Regions from separate parts of the Cytobacillus solani genome, predicted to be linked through region 1. Evidence: riboswitches for the same ligand, from Rfam matches in the RefSeq annotation. Region 1 holds a riboswitch; the other holds the start of a gene.
What was found. Region 1 has a riboswitch for lysine ahead of FI644_RS10520 (transporter substrate-binding domain-containing protein). Riboswitches for the same ligand answer to the same signal wherever they lie in the genome.

Region 2: linked by a shared signal. The riboswitch ahead of FI644_RS13575 (Na+/H+ antiporter NhaC family protein) and the one ahead of FI644_RS10520 (transporter substrate-binding domain-containing protein) in region 1 are both predicted to bind lysine.

The regions. Positions count from the first base shown of each region.
Region 1 covers NZ_CP041305.1:2,052,293-2,056,273, reverse strand. The annotation lists gene FI644_RS10530 (amino acid ABC transporter ATP-binding protein) at 1-310, opposite strand, end outside; gene FI644_RS10525 (amino acid ABC transporter permease) at 331-1,095, opposite strand; gene FI644_RS10520 (transporter substrate-binding domain-containing protein) at 1,161-2,015, opposite strand; lysine riboswitch at 2,163-2,345, opposite strand; gene FI644_RS10515 (DUF2804 domain-containing protein) at 2,454-3,470, opposite strand; gene FI644_RS10510 (hypothetical protein) at 3,617-3,981, shown strand, end outside.
Region 2 covers NZ_CP041305.1:2,716,500-2,720,480, reverse strand. The annotation lists gene FI644_RS13580 (ABC transporter substrate-binding protein) at 1-594, opposite strand, end outside; gene FI644_RS13575 (Na+/H+ antiporter NhaC family protein) at 903-1,670, opposite strand; lysine riboswitch at 1,700-1,906, opposite strand; gene FI644_RS13570 (HD-GYP domain-containing protein) at 2,054-3,139, opposite strand; gene FI644_RS13565 (YunC family protein) at 3,340-3,642, opposite strand; gene FI644_RS13560 (DUF72 domain-containing protein) at 3,708-3,981, opposite strand, start outside.

The DNA.
Region 1 (3,981 bases):
CGATTACACAATTGCCTAGTACGTTATGATTATTAAATAAGTTAAATTGCTGAAATACCATTCCTAATCTTCTTCGATAGGCATGAATATCATGCTTATCATCGAGAATATTTTCACCATGATAAATAATTTTTCCGCCGCTCGGTTTTTCTAATAGATTGACACAGCGAAGAAGTGTGGATTTCCCTGAACCTGAGGAACCAATGATGCAGACGACTTCTCCTTTATTCACTGAGAAATGAATATCTTTTAATACTTCATGGTTTCCAAAGGATTTACTTAAACGCTGAATATCAATGACTGTCTCCATACCATTCTCCTCCTTCCCCATTATTGCCCGATCCCTTTATGTTCTCCAGCTTCAATCTGAGCCTGATTGCCTACGACTATATAATTATCCGGACCATCAAGCTTTCTTTCAAAGTAGCGCAGAATTAAAGTGACTGCATATGTCAAAATGAAATAAATGATACATACGATAAAGAATGCTTCGAAATATCTAAAGTTATTGCCTGCCACCGTTTTCGTTTGGAAGAATAACTCAGTAACGGAAATGACACTTAGGACCGCTGTATCTTTTATATTAATGATAAATTGATTGCCTGTTGCTGGTAAAATATTGCGGATAACCTGTGGCATCACTACATGAGTCATTGTTTGAACATGATTCATTCCAATGGCTTGGGCTGCTTCATATTGTCCAGTATCAACTGAAATAATCCCCCCACGGACAATTTCAGCCATATATGCACCTGTGTTGATTGCTACAATAACGACCCCTGCAATAATCGGGTTCATTTGCCAGCCAAATGCTGCAGCAGAACCATAATAGATAACCATTGCCTGTACAATCATCGGTGTGCCACGGAAAAATTCTATATACACGGATAGGATGATGTTAATGAATTTTAAGAAGCCTTTCTTCGCTCCTTTTTCAGGTATTGGAATGGTGCGGATGATGCCTGCCAATAACCCGATCAATGCCCCAAAAATAGTTCCGATCAATGCAATCAAGAGGGTTACGCCTGCTCCGCGCAGAAACATCGGCCAGTTTGTTTCAATAATTTTTATAATCCATTCAAAACTTAAATCCATTCGTATCCTCCCCTTAAACGTGGAAGCCGACTACATTGTGCTGATGCAGCCGGCTTCACAAACCATTATTCTGCCGCTGGCTGATTTTTAATTGCAGCATCCATAATACTGATGCGTTCTTCCTCAGAAATACCAGCCAATATTTCGTTAATTTTTGCTGTTAGCTCACTATCCTTTGCAATCCCAACTGCGATAGCCGTATCATCCTCAGACGTCTTAAATCCTTCAGTGAATTCAACCATCGCGAAGTTATCATTTGCAGCTGATGCACTAACTCCCTCTGGACGTTCAGAAACATATCCGTCAATAACACCCGATTCTAGCGCTACCCTCATAGCCGGAAAGTTATCCATTGCTGGCTTTTTTTCCACTCCATCAATTTGATCAATAACTGAATAGTGGAATGTATTTAACTGTGCCGTTACCTTTGCTCCTTTGAAATCTTGGATCGAAGTTGCACCTTCATACTTTCCGCCTTTTTTGACAACCATGATTAAATCCGATTTGTAGTAGTTATCTGAGAAATCAATGGTTTCTTTACGTTCTGCTGTCGGTGACATCCCAGCAATAATCGCATCGATTTTTCCTGAAGTTAGCGATGGTACAAGTCCATCCCATTCTGTTTTCACAATCACTAGCTCTTTGCCTAACCCTTCAGCAATTTTCTTAGCGATTTCTACATCATATCCGCCTGCGTATTCTGCATTGCCATCGATTTTAACGCCACCGTTTGAATCATCCATTTGTGTCCAATTGAATGGTGCATAGCCAGCTTCAAGTCCTACTTTAAAGGTATCTTTTTCTGATGATGATCCTGATCCTTCTGTCTTCTTATCTGAATCACCGCTTGTTCCACAGCCTGCTAATAGAATAATGGCTGAAAGAGATATCGCTAAAAATAATGATAGTTTTTTCTTCATGCTATTTTCCCCCTATTTATTTGATTTAATAGTCTAATATATGCTTGACCTCTTGCCTTTAGGCATTTTACTAAAAACAAAAAGCGACCTGAGATGAACTCAGGTCGCAACGTTTATAGTTTGCCCCAAAATCCCTCTTCTTTCCCTAAATGAGATAGCACAACTCAACAAACCGGGTAAGTTCATTGAGACAGTCCTGCAGTTCTTAACTGCAGACCCAGCAAGCAATACTGAGAATATTACAAGCTTCGGCGATATTTCCTTCTCTCTAGCATCCTAGCTTCTCAAGCTCCACTACAGACTATTAAATACCGCGCCTCTACCTCATCAGCAAAGATGAGGTCTTATTAAATTATATTCATTATCCTACAGTAGTAAGCCTATTCTGTCAACTCATCAAAATTGGCACTTGCTACCAAAGAACTAGATTCGTTGAACTCACCAGCTTGCCTTATGATCCTCTGCCCACCCTACAAAGGATTCAATCATTATCTTTTCCCCATCATTCGTTCGAATATAACCGTTAAATGTACCAATCATTTGGTGAACGGAGGAACGAATAACCCATGCGTTCGTTGCTGCTTTTCGCTCAAACAATGGCTGAAACGTTAGAGACACTTGATCCGTTTCAGCTGTTTTCAATGTCCAAGGCTTCAAATAATTGCTGTTATCATATTCCCAACTGATGTCTTCATTGATTTTGCTTAGCTTTCTGTCGACCACAATTCCATTCTCAGTCTGTCCAGTTCCATCCGTCCATTGACCACCGAAATTTAGGCCAACTGATCTTCCATTGACAATCCCCGCAGCTTGAGCCCAATTCCATGTCGAATGATAGGGCCAGACTCCCCTGCCAAAATCCAAGCATCCAAAGGCATTTTCGTTATTAAAGATGTATTCCTTCCTATTCCAATGAACTGTTCCAGCTGCAGGAAGTGCTGTTTGTTTTGACGTAAACTGAAATCGTGTTTCACTCCACGGCACAACGACATTAATCGATTCATGCCCACGTGGACGTTCAACTCGTACTTCTGCAACTAACGGCTTATTTCTTCCGCTAAAATGCGGGCAATGAACACGTATACTTGTGGAATCTCCCTTTTCTTCAAATGAAATAGCCATTTGCTTTCCCTCAAATTTCACGGAGGCATTCACCTCTTCAGGCATTTTACAGCCGAATCCAAATGGAACAATGGCTGTCTGCTCCTGAAAACTAAGACTCTGTAAATCTAGCACATACACAAATAAAACAGCAGCATAATCCAAATGAGAAATTGTGACTGAAAACAAGAACTCTGGGCTTGTTACACACCAATAATTCCATTTTTTCTTCCGCAGGAACCTTCCCGACACATTGCAATTAAACAGCGGCTGCCTTGCCCAGCCGATGCTGTTTTCGGCTAATCGGCCATTCTCATCACACATATCTACTCGTTCTGTTATTTCTCTTGCCATCCTCTTAACCCCTCATCTCTATGTATACTTCATACTGTAACTCTACTATCTTTTGCAAACTTAATATGCATTCAGTTTCCAATGCCGAATATTATTCAGGCATTTGTACAAATTATATATATTCTCGATTTATCGGAGTGATCAGTGTGTATAATTCATATTGGTTTCTAGCTCTCATTGTTTTTAGTATTTCCATTTTTATTTTTAATCTTTTTAAAAAAAGAAATACAGGAACCCTGTTCCTTTTATTAGCTATGATTGGACTCGGCTTTATAATTGAAACGGTCATCTTTACTTTTTTAGGAAGCTATGAATATTATCCTAAATTCGTTAAAGGTCATCCCTTTTATGACAGTAACTTAGGCGCCTTTGCCTCAAATGCATTTGCTTTGCCAGTTATTGCAACCTTCATTGCAACCTTTCATCTAAATTGGATTTGGATTTTCCTTTTTGCCGGTTTATTTGTCGGTATTGAGTGGTTATTTCTAGAATTGCAAATCTATTCACATAA
Region 2 (3,981 bases), 660 kb from region 1:
TGCATAATCACTTGCATTATCCGCATAGATTGCTGCATTTTTAATATTTAAATCTCCGGCTGCAAAATTAGCTGCAACAGTTCCTTGGAATGGATCAATAAAAGAAGTCCGGAATACAAATTCATTTACTTTTCCATTCGTTCCAACTGTTACGTTCGGGCTAGTTCCAGATGGAGATAGTAGAATGGTTTTATTATCGTTGGCAATTTGTGCTTGTGCCACTGAATTTCCACTAGTAGCTGCGCCAATGATAGCTGTTACTTTATCTTGGTTTGTCAATTTAATAGCAGCGTTTGTCGCTTCAGCAGCATCTGATTTATTATCTACTTTAATGATTTCTATTTTCTTGCCGTCTACACCGCCGCTATTATTAATCTCTTCAACAGCAAGATCAATTCCTTCGGCAATCCCCTGCCCATAAGAAGCAACAGCTCCTGATAGCTCCAGGTTTGCACCGATTTTAATTGTATCTCCGCCTCCGCCAGAGTCTTTTGAACCCTCTGTACCAGCCTTTTCCCCGCCGCAGCCAGCTAATACTCCGGCTACCAAGGCCGAAGCCATAAGTACTGAAGTAATTTTCTTTCTAAAAAACATCTCTACTCCCCCTTTTATTTCTGATTGTTCTGAACATTTAGATCGTATTGAGGTTTTTTTGTCTGTCCATTTACCAGTTTGCCTTTCACATCTACCCCCTGCAAATAGTCAGTTCTTCCTTCTAATAAAAAAATAATGATGAATCCTAGTATTATCTGACTAATTGATATAATCTAAAAACAGTATAATATTTTTAGATTAATCTGTCAAAGCAATATTTTAGCAAAATTATAATTATTCAAAATATATCTTATCATTATTTTTTTAACAATAAAAAGGCCCTCTCATCAAGAGAAAGCCCTTTTCTTTTATTCTACTTGCATATTCTGCCACTCGGCTTTCGAACGTCTGCCAGCTATTATTATAAAATCAAGGAGGATTAAGGGAAGAAATGAAGGATTTAAATTCGTACGCTCAGCAATACCTGCTAAATATTTACCAGTTTCTAGACGCCCGATTAAATCAGCAATCACCCATGCAAATAGAAGAATGTACACAGCCGGAAGCATCGATTTCGTTCCTGCCCAAACTCCCCATCCTAATACTTGTCCACCCACTCCCTTTAAAACAAAGACTTGGCGGATAAAAAATCCTAATGTAACAATTAATCCAAATAGTCCACCAAGAATGAGTGATTTTGTCACATCTGTATTTTCAAAAATTGTTAAGACTGTCACGCTTCCTTCGGTCCCTGCAATTCCTGTCCAAAGCATAGCTCCAACTGTTCCAACAATAAGAGCAATGATTGACCATAGCAAGTCGCCAACAGATCCTTTCGTGCTTGTCGGCAGATCATCTTTCAATTCCCCGGCAGCTGGCTTTGTAGGGTCTGCTACCACCCCTTCCTTTACAGCATGCCGTTCGTGCACTTTCATTGGTCCAATTTCTAACCCTTTGAATGCGACAATGAACACCATTGCTAATGTAGCCCAGACATATAGATTCATCGGGATTATTTGCATAAATGCAGAGAACGCTGAATACTCCGTTATATTATCTGATGTTAGAATCGTACCAATTAATGCAATAAATGATAGAAAAAATAAAAAAGAGTAACGATAGAGGTGATCTATCATTACTCTTATAAGTAATAAGATTCTCCATCACGACCTGTAGCTCCCCAATATGAAGGCTTAGTAAAGCAGATTTCCTGCTTGTCCTTCATAATGACAGTATTACCCTTATTCAAAGTAACCCCAGCAAATGATTGTTGACACAAATTCATTTACTTCGGCAAAATTCCCTTTAGGCTGTGATCCTTGTTGTCATCCTCACACAGCTTACTCTTAAATTCTGCACCTCTACCCCATCGGATATGATAAGGTTTATTCAATTGTTTATTACTATACCAGAATAATAGATTAGTGACAAGTTCTATAATAAAAATGAAGGTATCCATTCTATTTTCGTAATAAAAAATACTCTTTATTAATGAAATCTTTCTAAACTTTTGTACGCATTAAAAGGCTGTGTCACATTCCGCTATGACCACATTTAGTTCAATTTTTAAATCTAATTCATATGGTGGAACTTGTTCCCCTTTATGCTCCATAATTCTTATAATCGGACGATCCCCTAAACCTATATTTTGCCCTGTAACAATTCCTTTTCGTCCATCATTTAACTCTACCGTTATCCCGACCGGATAGATGGCAACAGCTAATCGAAAGGCTTCTACAATTTTCTGTTCAAATAAGGTTCCAGAACCTGCATATAGAATTTCTAAGCCTTCATGCGGCAGCATCGCTTTCCGATAGACACGATTCGATGTTACTGCATCAAATACATCAGCAACAGCAATGATTTTTCCAAAAAAGTGAATGTCTTTTCCAGTAATTCCTCTAGGATAGCCCGAACCATCAATACGCTCGTGATGCTGATAAGCACAATGCGCAACTAAGAGAGGTATGGTTTGTACCTTCCTTAAAATTTGAAAACCAGCTTCCGCATGCTCTTTAATTGCAACATACTCTTCTTCCGTTAATCTTCCTGGTTTTAACAAAACATCTATCGGCACCTGCAGTTTTCCAATATCATGGAAAATAGCACCTAAACCTAATGTTTCTAATTCCTTTGGCGTAAGTTTCAGCTCCAATCCAAGCGCTAATGAGTATAACGTGACATTTAACGAATGGGTGAAGATATAGTTATCGTATGTATAAGCATCTGAAAGTAAGTTCAATAGTTCTTTATTGCTTCCTAACTCAGTCATAAGAAACCGAATCAATTCGGATAGACGTCTTGATGCCTTTTCAACTACAAATGAACTGGATATACTTGAATCCTTTTGGATCTCCAAAAAAGTCGAATTTATTGTTTGAATTGCTTTTCTTCGGATAGGATCGGATAGTGTTCCTTTGTATTCAATATCATCCGTTTGACTATCCTTTATAAAAATATAACTAATTCCTAATGAATTTAAGCGCTGAATCATACTCTCCTTCAGCTCAACACCTTCACTAAGCAAGATTTGTCCTGTTTCATTATAAATGGTCTTCGCAAGTATTGTACCAGCTTCTACGGATGAGGTTGTCACTAATCGCATAAATTACTCCTATAACATTTCCGAAGTTTTTCCAATGTCGTTCTCATTCATTATCACCTTTAACTATAATAACCTTTTTCGCTAAAAAGTGACAGGTAAGACTCTAATTATGTCGAAAAATATTGAAATTAGAAAACAAAAAAGGCAGCCAATTGAAGTCTATTTCACAAAATCTTGTGAACAGCTCCATTGGCATGCCTTTATACCATTTTTAGTAAAGCCTCTTTCCCTATCATTCCTCGATGAATGCCCAACGACTCCGCTTCATACGTGACGGATTCCAATGGTGCTTCAAGCAGCTGTTCGATGGTTTTTACTCCCACTGCCCTGCCAGCAATTACTTTCCGATCCTTTAATTTCTCATTAAGTAATGAGACATCAAGTGCCCCACACATAATATATCCTTTATCATTTGTTACTACAAGTAAATTTGTTTTCGGCAATTCCACGGAGACGCATAGGAATGTATGCCCCTTTATATCAACAGGTTTCAAGTCAATCATAAATCAAACACTCCTTTCCCTCTCTATCAAAATATGCTAGTGGATGGAAATGCGTGTAATGAATTTTAAAATAACTCCAATTGTCTAGGGGCAAGGTCATTATACTCAATATTTAACATTTGTATGAGCTGTTTCGCATTGTCAGCAGCGTCGCCGCCTGAATTATTGTTAAAAACTGCATATACCGTTTTGCACTTTTTTTCTAGTACCTTTAACCATTCTGCCCATTCAGCAAGTTCACTCTCGTTGTATCGATACAAATATCTAACCTCTCGCCAATTATCAGCATTTTTCTTTTGCCAGCCATGAATATTACGACCGTGAAACCTCACTAAAACC